3 linked regions of the Piscinibacter gummiphilus genome follow. Each later gene encodes a partner of the first gene's protein in a complex. Links are inferred from orthologs where the notes say so. Each region holds a gene or a part of one and is shown on either strand. Other genes may lie near its edges.

What was found.
Region 2: the proteins of A4W93_RS23410 (region 1) and eno are in contact, whole or in part, in a solved structure (PDB 2FYM), measured with the Escherichia coli proteins. The link is inferred for Piscinibacter gummiphilus from one-to-one orthologs.
Region 3: the proteins of A4W93_RS23410 (region 1) and pnp are in contact, whole or in part, in a cryo-EM structure (PDB 9QH0), measured with the Escherichia coli proteins. The link is inferred for Piscinibacter gummiphilus from one-to-one orthologs.

The regions. Positions count from the first base shown.
Region 1 is NZ_CP015118.1:5,123,176-5,126,940, forward strand. What follows is about bases 72-3,686. They hold A4W93_RS23410 (Rne/Rng family ribonuclease), read left to right. Parts: upstream 72-399; coding sequence 400-3,486; downstream 3,487-3,686. UniProt on the Escherichia coli protein: Endoribonuclease that plays a central role in RNA processing and decay. Required for the maturation of 5S and 16S rRNAs and the majority of tRNAs. Also involved in the degradation of most mRNAs.
Region 2 is NZ_CP015118.1:1,997,110-2,000,166, reverse strand. Bases 1-2,907 are described here. They hold eno (phosphopyruvate hydratase), read left to right. Parts: upstream 1-765; coding sequence 766-2,049; downstream 2,050-2,907. Other genes in these bases: pnuC (nicotinamide riboside transporter PnuC), read left to right, coding at 2,378-2,907; ftsB (cell division protein FtsB), read left to right, coding at 2,077-2,358; kdsA (3-deoxy-8-phosphooctulonate synthase), read left to right, coding at 1-692. In the rest of the region: more of pnuC, read left to right, coding at 2,908-3,007; A4W93_RS09045 (AAA family ATPase), read left to right, coding at 3,015-3,057. UniProt on the Escherichia coli protein: Catalyzes the reversible conversion of 2-phosphoglycerate (2-PG) into phosphoenolpyruvate (PEP). It is essential for the degradation of carbohydrates via glycolysis.
Region 3 is NZ_CP015118.1:2,085,773-2,088,815, reverse strand. What follows is about bases 66-2,958. They hold pnp (polyribonucleotide nucleotidyltransferase), read right to left. Parts: upstream 2,623-2,958; coding sequence 508-2,622; downstream 66-507. Other genes in these bases: rpsO (30S ribosomal protein S15), read right to left, coding at 2,877-2,958; A4W93_RS09485 (NAD(P)H-quinone oxidoreductase), read right to left, coding at 66-480. In the rest of the region: more of A4W93_RS09485, read right to left, coding at 1-65; more of rpsO, read right to left, coding at 2,959-3,043. UniProt on the Escherichia coli protein: Involved in mRNA degradation. Catalyzes the phosphorolysis of single-stranded polyribonucleotides processively in the 3'- to 5'-direction. Also involved, along with RNase II, in tRNA processing.

The sequences.
Region 1 (3,765 bases):
AAGGCGGTAGACGAAGAACCAGAGGGACGGCGCCGAAAACAGCGGCTGCGCCCCTCGGCAATACGGTCTCGATGTCTTCCGTCCGCGTCCAGTGAATGAAGCGGATGAAGTTCCCGGCCCCCACCCCCTCCTGCCTCGCGCGTCGCCGACGTGCTGGCGGCGCCGTGGATGGCCCAGGAGCCGCACCGATGCGGCCCGCTTCGACCTCCACCACGCATGCGCCAACGCTGCCCGAGCGGCCGATCGACTGATCGGCATCCCACGTTCAGACAGTCCAGGGCGATTCCTTCCGGTTCAGCAACGTTTCTCGTGCATCGATCCGCCGCCCCCGATTGACGTCGGAGGCGGCATGTTGATGGATGCCATGGCCCGTTCCACGGGCGTGGCGAAGGAGTGCACATGAAACGCATGCTGATCAATGCGACGCAGGCCGAGGAACGCCGCCTGGCGATCGTCGACGGCCAGAAGCTGCTCGATTTCGAAACCGAGATCGAAGGCCGCGAGCAACGCAAGGGCAACATCTACAAGGCCGTCGTCACGCGCGTCGAGCCTTCGCTGGAAGCCTGTTTCGTCGACTACGGCGAAGACCGCCACGGCTTCCTGCCGTTCAAGGAAATCTCCCGCAACTACTTCCGCGACGGCGTGGACGTGCGCAACGCACGCATCCAGGACGCCATCAAGGAAGGCGACCAGCTGCTCGTGCAGGTCGAGAAGGAAGAGCGCGGCAACAAGGGCGCCGCCCTCACCACGTTCGTCTCGCTGGCCGGCCGCTACCTCGTGCTGATGCCGAACAACCCGCGCGGCGGTGGCGTGTCGCGCCGCATCGAGGGCGAGGACCGCGAAGAGCTGAAGGAAAACCTCGACCAGCTCGAGTACCCGAAGGGCATGAGCCTGATCGCGCGCACCGCCGGCATCGGCCGCACCGCGAACGAGTTGCAGTGGGACCTGAACTACATGCTCACGCTGTGGAAGGCCATCGACGGCGCTTCCCAGGCGGGCAAGGGCGCCTTCCTGATCTACCAGGAATCGTCGCTGGTCATCCGTGCCATCCGCGACTACTTCACCGCGGACGTCGGCGAGATCCTGATCGACACCGACGACATCTACGACCAGGCCCAGCAGTTCATGAGCCACGTGATGCCCGAGGCGGCATCCAAGGTCAAGCGCTACCGCGACGACGCACCGCTGTTCAGCCGCTTCCAGATCGAGCACCAGATCGAGACCGCGTTCTCGCGCACGGTGAACCTGCCCTCGGGCGGCGCCATCGTGATCGACCACACCGAAGCCCTCGTGTCGGTCGACGTCAACAGCGCCCGCTCCACCCGCGGCAGCGACATCGAGGAAACGGCCACCCGCACGAACCTCGAAGCCGCCGATGAAATCGCCCGCCAGATGCGCCTGCGCGACCTGGGCGGCCTGATCGTCGTCGACTTCATCGACATGGAAGAGTCGAAGAACCGCCGCGACGTGGAAAACCGCCTGCGCGACGCCCTTCGCCAGGACCGCGCCCGCGTGCAGTTCAGCTCCATCAGCAAGTTCGGCCTGCTCGAACTCAGCCGCCAGCGCCTGCGCCCCGCCCTCTCCGAAGGCAGCCACATCACCTGCCCGCGCTGCAACGGCACCGGCCACATCCGCGACACCGAATCCAGCGCGCTGCAGATCCTGCGCATGGTGCAGGAAGAGTCGATGAAGGAAAACACCGCTGCCGTGCACGTGCAGGTGCCGGTGGAGGTGACCTCGTTCCTGCTGAACGAGAAGCGCACCGAGATCGCCAAGATCGAGCTGAAGCAGCGCATCACCGTGCTGCTCGTGCCGAACAAGCACCTCGACACCCCGAACTACCGCCTCGAGCGCCTGCGCCACGACGACCCGCGCCTCGAGAACCTGCAGGTCAGCTACTCGATGATCGAGGAGCCGGACGACGAAGTCGGCATCACCCGCCGCGAGAAGTTCAAGGCCAAGCAGGAACCCGTGATCAAGGGCATCCTGCCCGACACGCCGGCCCCCGTGGCCGAGCCGAAGCCCGAACCCGCCCCGGCCCCGGTGGCCACACCGGCGCCCGCCCCCGTGGCCGCGCCGGCTGCATCCGGCGGCTTCTTCGGCTTCCTGAAGAAGCTGTTCGGCGGCGGTGAAACGCCCGCCCCCGTGGTGGCCGCGCCCGTCGAGGCGCCGGCGACCGAAACGAAGGAAAACCGCGGCGACCGCAAGGGCCGTGGCGAGCGCAACGGCCGTGGCGGCCGCGATGGCGGCAAGCGCGACGGCGAACGCGGTGAGCGCGGCGCCCGCGGTGAACGTGGCGAGCGCGGCGAAGGCCGTGGCGACCGCGCGGAACGCGGTGAGCGTGGTGACCGGGGCGAAGGCCGCGGCCGCCGTGGCGAACGCAGCGAGACGCCGGTGGAAGCCGGCGCCGAGACCGCCCGTCCGCCGCGCGAGCGTGGTGAACGCGGTGAACGTGGCGAACGTGGCCGTGGCCAGGAAGCCCGCGCCGAAGGCGCCCAGGGCGGCCGCGACGAAGCCCGCGCCGAACGTGGCGAGCGGGGTGAACGCGGCGAGCGTGGCGAAGGCCGCCGCAACCGCCCGGAACGCGAAGCCCGTCCCAACGCCGTGACCGAAGGCGCCGCCGACGAGGCCGTGCAGGCCCGCGCGTTCGTGGACACCGTGCCGGGTGGCGACACGCCGGAAGCCGGTGCCGAGACCGGTGAACGCACCGGCCGCCGCCGCAACCGCCGTGGCCGTGGTGGCCGCGACCGCGACGAGACCCGCGCCGCCGAAGGTGGTGAAGACACCGCGGTGGACAGCACCACCGCCGTCGCCGGCCTCGTGCCGGTGGCCGCCGGCAGCGATGCCGAGCTGGCCCCCACCGATGCCGTGGACGCGGCGCCGGTCGACGCCGAAGGCAACCCCACGGGCGAGCCGCAGGAACGCGAAGGCCGCCGCCGCAACCGCGGCCGTGGCCGTGACCGCCAGCGCCGCGAGGACGCCGGCGCCGATGGCCAGCAGGCCCTGCTGGAAGCCACCGGTGACGTCGCCGCCGACCTGACCCGTGCCGTCGAACCGGTGGAAGCCGCACCGGCTGCCCCGGTCGTCGCCGCCGCGCCGGTCGAGGCCCCGGCGCCTGCCGTGGAACCCGTCGTCGCCGAAGCCGCTCCGGTGGCCGAGGCCGTGGCGCCTGCACCGGCTCCGGTGCAGGCACCGGCCCCCGCGCCGGTCGCTGCCCCGGTGGTGGCTGCCGCGGCACCGGCTCCGGCCGCGTACCAGCTGCCCATCGGCGAACTGCAGGCCGTGGCCGAGCAGCATGGCCTGCAGTGGGTGAACTCGGACGCCGAGAAGATCCGCGCCGCGCAGATCGCCATCGCGAACGAGCCGAAGCCGGTCCACGTGCCGCGCGAGATCAAGCCGGTGGTGCTGCTGGACGAAGGCCCGCTGGTGCTCGTCGAGACGCGCAAGGACCTGTCGCAGGTCCGCCTGCCGTTCGAGACGAACTGATCGCCTGAACGGATCCGCAACGGCGCGCTTCGGCGCGCCGTTGTCGTTTCCGGGGGCAACTCCACGGGGCCCCTCGGACCCCGCCATCCCGGCGAACGCCCATTGCTGTCCGGGGAAAAAACGGAAGATCGGTGACAGGCCCGACCCCGAGCGGGATGCAACGGATCTGCCGATGTCGTGACTCGATCGCATCGCGAAAACACGCTGTCATCCCGGCGCAGGCCGAGACCCTGAGCGTTGTGCCCCGCTCAGGCGCCAGAAAGTCCTCCGCGATGGCTC
Region 2 (3,057 bases), 3.1 Mb from region 1 along the record:
CCAACCGCTCGTCGGGCAGCACGTTCCGCGGCCCGGGCATGGAAAAGGGCCTGGAGATCCTGGCGAAGGTGAAGCGCGAGCTGAACGTGCCGGTGATCACCGACGTGCACTCGGAAGCCGAGGTGCCGCACGTGGCGTCCGTCGTCGACGTGCTGCAGACGCCCGCGTTCCTGTGCCGCCAGACCGATTTCATCCGCGCCGTCGCCCAGAGCGGCAAGCCGGTGAACATCAAGAAGGGCCAGTTCCTCGCGCCGGCCGACATGAAGAACGTGATCCAGAAGGCCCGCGACGCCGCGCGCGAGAAGGGCCTGAACGAAGACAACTTCCTCGCCTGCGAGCGGGGCGTGAGCTTCGGCTACAACAACCTCGTGAGCGACATGCGTTCGCTCGCGATCATGCGCGACACCGGCGCACCGGTGGTGTTCGACGCCACCCACTCCGTGCAGCTGCCGGGCGGCCAGGGCACCAGCTCCGGCGGCCAGCGCGAGTTCGTGCCGGTGCTGTCCCGCGCCGCCGTCGCCGTGGGCGTGGCGGGCCTCTTCATGGAGACCCACCCCGACCCCGCCAAGGCGATGAGCGATGGCCCCAACGCCGTGCCCCTGAAGCACATGCGTGCGTTGCTCGAACAGCTGGTGGCGCTCGACCGCGTGGTCAAGCAGCAGCCGCTGCTCGAGAACGACTTCTCCTGCTGATCACGCCGGCCACCCCGGCTGACCCGCTGCCGCCCCGTTTTGCAAAACTAGACCAAAGCCAAAGGAACCAGGAATGAGTGCGATTGTTGACATTGTCGGTCGGGAGATCCTCGACAGCCGCGGCAACCCCACCGTCGAATGCGACGTGCTGCTCGAATCCGGCGTGATGGGCCGTGCGGCCGTGCCGTCGGGTGCCTCCACCGGTTCGCGCGAAGCCATCGAGCTGCGTGACGGCGACAAGGGCCGCTACCTCGGCAAGGGCGTGCTGCGCGCCGTCGAGCACGTGAACACCGAGATCAGCGAAGCCGTGCTGGGCCTCGACGCCTCCGAGCAGGCCTTCCTGGACCGCACCCTGATCGACCTCGACGGCACCGAGAACAAGAGCCGCCTGGGCGCCAACGCCACGCTGGCCGTCTCGATGGCCGTGGCCCGTGCCGCCGCGGAAGAAAGCGGCCTGCCGCTGTACCGCTACTTCGGCGGCTCCGGCGCCATGCAGCTGCCCGTGCCGATGATGAACGTCATCAACGGCGGCGCACACGCCAACAACAACCTCGACCTTCAAGAGCTGATGATCATCCCCGTGGGCGCCCCGACGTTCCGCGAAGCGATGCGCTACGGCGCCGAGGTGTTCCACGCGCTGAAGAAGATCATCCACGACAAGGGCATGAGCACCGCCGTGGGCGACGAGGGCGGTTTCGCCCCCAGCGTGGCCAGCCACGAAGCCGCCATCCAGCTGATCCTGGAAGCCATCGACAAGGCCGGCTACACCGCCGGCGAGCAGATCGCCCTGGGCCTCGACTGCGCGGCCAGCGAGTTCTACAAGGACGGCAAGTACGTGCTGAGCGGCGAAGGCCTGACGCTGTCGGCCCCCGAGTGGACCGACATCCTCGCCACCTGGGCCGACAAGTACCCGATCATCAGCATCGAAGACGGCATGCACGAAGGCGACTGGGACGGCTGGAAGCACCTGACCGAACGCCTCGGCAACAAGGTGCAGCTGGTCGGCGACGACCTGTTCGTCACCAACACCAAGATCCTGCGTGAAGGCATCGACAAGCGCATCGCCAACTCGATCCTCATCAAGATCAACCAGATCGGCACGCTGACCGAGACCTTCTCGGCCATCGAACTGGCCAAGCGCTCGAACTACACGGCCGTGATCAGCCACCGTTCGGGCGAGACGGAAGACTCGACCATCGCGGACATCGCCGTCGGCACCAACGCCGGCCAGATCAAGACCGGCTCGATGAGCCGTTCGGACCGCATGGCCAAGTACAACCAGCTGCTGCGCATCGAGGAAGACCTCGGCGACGTCGCCAGCTACCCCGGCCGCGCCGCGTTCTACAACCTGCGCTGATCCCGCACCGCCGAAAGCCCATCCTCCGTGCGACTCATCACCCTGGCACTGCTGGCCTTGCTGGCGCTCGTGCACGTCGAACTCTGGTTCGGCAAGGGTGGTGTTCCCCGGGTGATGGAGCTCCAGGCGAAGTTGTCGGCCCAGCAGGCCGACAACGACGCGGCCCACGCCCGCAACGACCAGCTGAGCGCCGAGGTGCGCGACTTCAAGGAAGGCCTGGAAATGGTCGAGGAGAAGGCGCGCTTCGAGCTCGGCATGATCAAGCCGGACGAGATCTACGTGCAGATCAGCCCGCCCAACAAGCGCTGATCCCCAGGCCCCCGCCCCGATGGACACCTTGCTGCAAGCCCTGCAGCCGCTGTTCGCGACGGCCCTCACCGTGTGGGGCGCGCCCGTCAGCTGGCTCGAATTGATCGGCTGCGTGCTCGCGATCGTGATGGTCGTGTTCAACATGCGCGTGAACCCGATCGCCTGGCCGCTGGCCATCGTCAGTTCGCTGCTCTTCTTCGCCCTCTTCTGGAACAGCGGCCTCTACGGCGAGGCCTCGCTGCAGATCGTCTTCGCCGTGCTGGCCGGCTGGGGCTGGTGGCAATGGCTCAACGGCCACCAGGACAACGGCGCCACGCTGCGCGTGCGCCACCTGCGCCCGTCGGCGCGCGTGAAGGCGGTCGTCGCGCTCGCGCTCGCGTGGCCCGCCACCGCGCTGTTCCTCGGCACCTTCACCAACTCCACGGTGCCGTGGTGGGACGCCTTCCCCACCGCCGCGAGCCTCGTCGGCCAGTGGCTGCTCGGCCGCAAGTACGTGGAGAACTGGCCCACCTGGGTGGCCGTCAACGTCGTCAGCGTGGGGCTGTTCGCGTACAAGGGCCTGTGGTTCACGACGGCGCTGTACCTCGTGTTCGTCGCCATGTCCTTCTCGGGCTGGCGCGCGTGGCGGCAGCTGGCGTCCGCGCGCTGACCCGGCCATGGCCCTGACCGTCGTGCTGCTCGGTGCGGAAAGCACCGGCA
Region 3 (3,043 bases), 3.0 Mb from region 1 along the record:
GATGGCGGTGACGCCGATGCCGCTCGTGCCGCCCTGCACGAGGAAGACCTCGCCGGGTTGCAGGCGGGCGCGGTCGAACACGTTCGACCACACCGTGAAGAACGTCTCCGGCAGGCTGGCCGCCTCGACGTCGCTGAAGCCCTTCGGCACCGGCAGGCACTGGCCCACCGGCGCGACACACAGTTCGGCGTAGCCGCCACCAGCGACCAGCGCGCACACGCGGTCGCCGACCTTCAGGCCGGCCGCCGCCAGCGCCGCGGCATCGCCTTCGACGATCACGCCGGCCACTTCGAGGCCCGGCAGGTCGGAGGCACCCGGCGGCACCGGGTAGAAGCCCTTGCGCTGCAGCACGTCGGGACGATTCACCCCCGACGCGGCCACACGGATCAGCAGTTCACCCGGCCCCGGCACGGGGTCCGGGCGAACGGCCTCGCGGAGCACCTCGGGCGCCCCGTAGGAAGAGATCTCGATGGCTTTCATCGCGCTCGGACTTCTTGGCTGAGAGGCTTACTCGCCAGCGGGCTGCTGCTCGCGGTCGATCAGGGCCTTCATCGACAGCTTGACGCGGCCCTTCTCGTCGGTCTCGAGCACCTTGACCTTGACCACCTGGCCTTCCTTCAGGAAGTCGGTGACCTTCTCGACGCGCTGGTGGGCGATCTGGCTGATGTGCAGCAGGCCGTCCTTGCCCGGGAGCAGGTTCACGAGCGCACCGAACTCGAGCAGCTTCGTGATCGGGCCTTCGTAGACCTTGCCCACTTCCACTTCGGCGGTGATTTCCTCGATGCGCTTCTTGGCGTACGCGGCCTTGTCGGCATCGGCCGAGGCGATCGTGATGGTGCCGTCTTCGCCGATGTCGATCGTGGTGCCGGTCTCTTCGGTCAGCGCACGGATGGTGGCGCCGCCCTTGCCGATCACGTCACGGATCTTCTCCGGGTTGATCTTCATCGTGTAGAGGCGCGGAGCGAACTGCGAGACTTCCGTCTTCGCCTCGCCCATCGCGGCGGTCATCTCGCCGAGGATGTGCAGGCGCGCTTCCTTGGCCTGGGCCAGGGCGACCTGCATGATTTCCTTCGTGATGCCCTGGATCTTGATGTCCATCTGCAGCGCGGTCACGCCGGCGGTGGTGCCCGCGACCTTGAAGTCCATGTCGCCGAGGTGATCCTCGTCACCCAGGATGTCGGTCAGCACGGCGAAGCGGTTGCCGTCCTTGATCAGGCCCATGGCGATGCCGGCCACGTGCGCCTTCAGCGGCACGCCGGCGTCCATCAGCGCGAGGCAGCCGCCGCACACCGAGGCCATCGACGAGGAGCCGTTCGACTCGGTAATCTCCGACACGACACGCATCGAGTACGGGAACTCGGTGCGGTCCGGCAGCACGGCGACCAGCGCGCGCTTGGCCAGGCGGCCGTGGCCGATCTCGCGGCGCTTCGGGGTGCCCACACGACCGGTTTCGCCGGTGGCGAACGGAGGCATGTTGTAGTGGAGCATGAAGTGCTCGCTGAACTCGCCGGCGAGCGCGTCGATCTTCTGCGAGTCGCGGTCGGTGCCGAGCGTGGCGGCGACCAGGGCCTGCGTTTCGCCACGGGTGAACAGCGACGAGCCGTGCACGCGCGGCAGCACGCTGTTGCGGATCTCGATCTGGCGCACGGTGCGGGTGTCGCGGCCGTCGATGCGCGGCTCGCCGGCCAGGATCTGGCCGCGCACGATGCGCGCTTCGATGTCGAACAGCACGTTGTCGACCTTCACCTTGTCGTACGCCACGCCTTCGGCGTCGAGGGCGGCGAACACGGAGGCGTTGGCTTCACGCGAGGCTTGCGTGCGGGCCTGCTTCGAACGGATCTGGTACGCGGCGCGGATCTTCTCCTCGGCCAGCGCGGTGACCTTGCCGATGAAGGCTTCGTCCTTGGCGGGCGCTTGCCAGTCCCAGGCCGGCTTGCCGGCGTCGCGCACGAGTTCGTTGATCGCGGCGATGGCGATGTTGCCCTGCTGGTGGCCGAACACCACGCCGCCGAGCATGATCTCTTCGCTCAGCTGCTGGGCTTCCGATTCCACCATCAGCACGGCGGCTTCGGTGCCGGCGACGACGAGGTCCATCTTCGAGTCGAGCAGCTGGGTCTTGCCCGGGTTCAGCACGTACTCGCCGTTGATGTAGCCCACGCGCGCGGCGCCGATGGGGCCGTTGAACGGGATGCCGGAGATGGCGAGCGCGGCGCTCGAGCCGATCAGCGCGGCGATGTCGGCCGACACTTCGGGGTTCAGCGACAGCACGTGCACGACGACCTGGACTTCGTTGTAGAAGCCTTCGGGGAACAGCGGGCGCAGCGGGCGGTCGATCAGGCGCGAGGTCAGCGTCTCGAGTTCGCTCGGGCGGCCTTCACGCTTGAAGAAGCTGCCGGGGATCTTGCCGGCGGCGTAGGTCTTCTCGATGTAGTCGACGGTCAGCGGGAAGAAGTCCTGGCCCGGCTTCGGGTTCTTGGCGCCCACGACGGTGGCGAGGATCACGGTGTCCTCGATGTCGACGATCACGGCACCGCCGGACTGGCGGGCGATCTCACCGGTCTCGAGCACGACCTTGTGCTGACCCCATTGGAACGTCTTCGTGACCTTGTTGAACATGCTCATGCTTTTCTCCTTTGTGTACCGGCGCCGGTGGGGTGGCGCCTGGCCCCTGGAGCAACCACGTCATCCTGGCGCGATGCCATTCCATGGCCGCTCTGCGGGTGAGCGGCGATGGAATGACACATCGTCATCGGTGGATGGCGGAACTCCAAAACAAAGAGCCTGTGCTGGCGATCCCAGACAGGCTCTTTTCGGAACTCATGAAGCGACAGCGACGGAAACGGCTCGCGACGAAGGCTTCACGAGTTCCCGTGCGATTACTTGCGCAGACCCAGCTTCTGGATCAGGGCCGTGTAGCGGTCGGCGTCACGGTCCTTCAGGTAGGCCAGCAGGCTCTTGCGGGTGTTGACCATCTTCAGCAGACCGCGGCGACCATGGTGGTCCTTCAGGTGGGTCTTGAAGTGGGGGGTCAGCTCGTTGATGC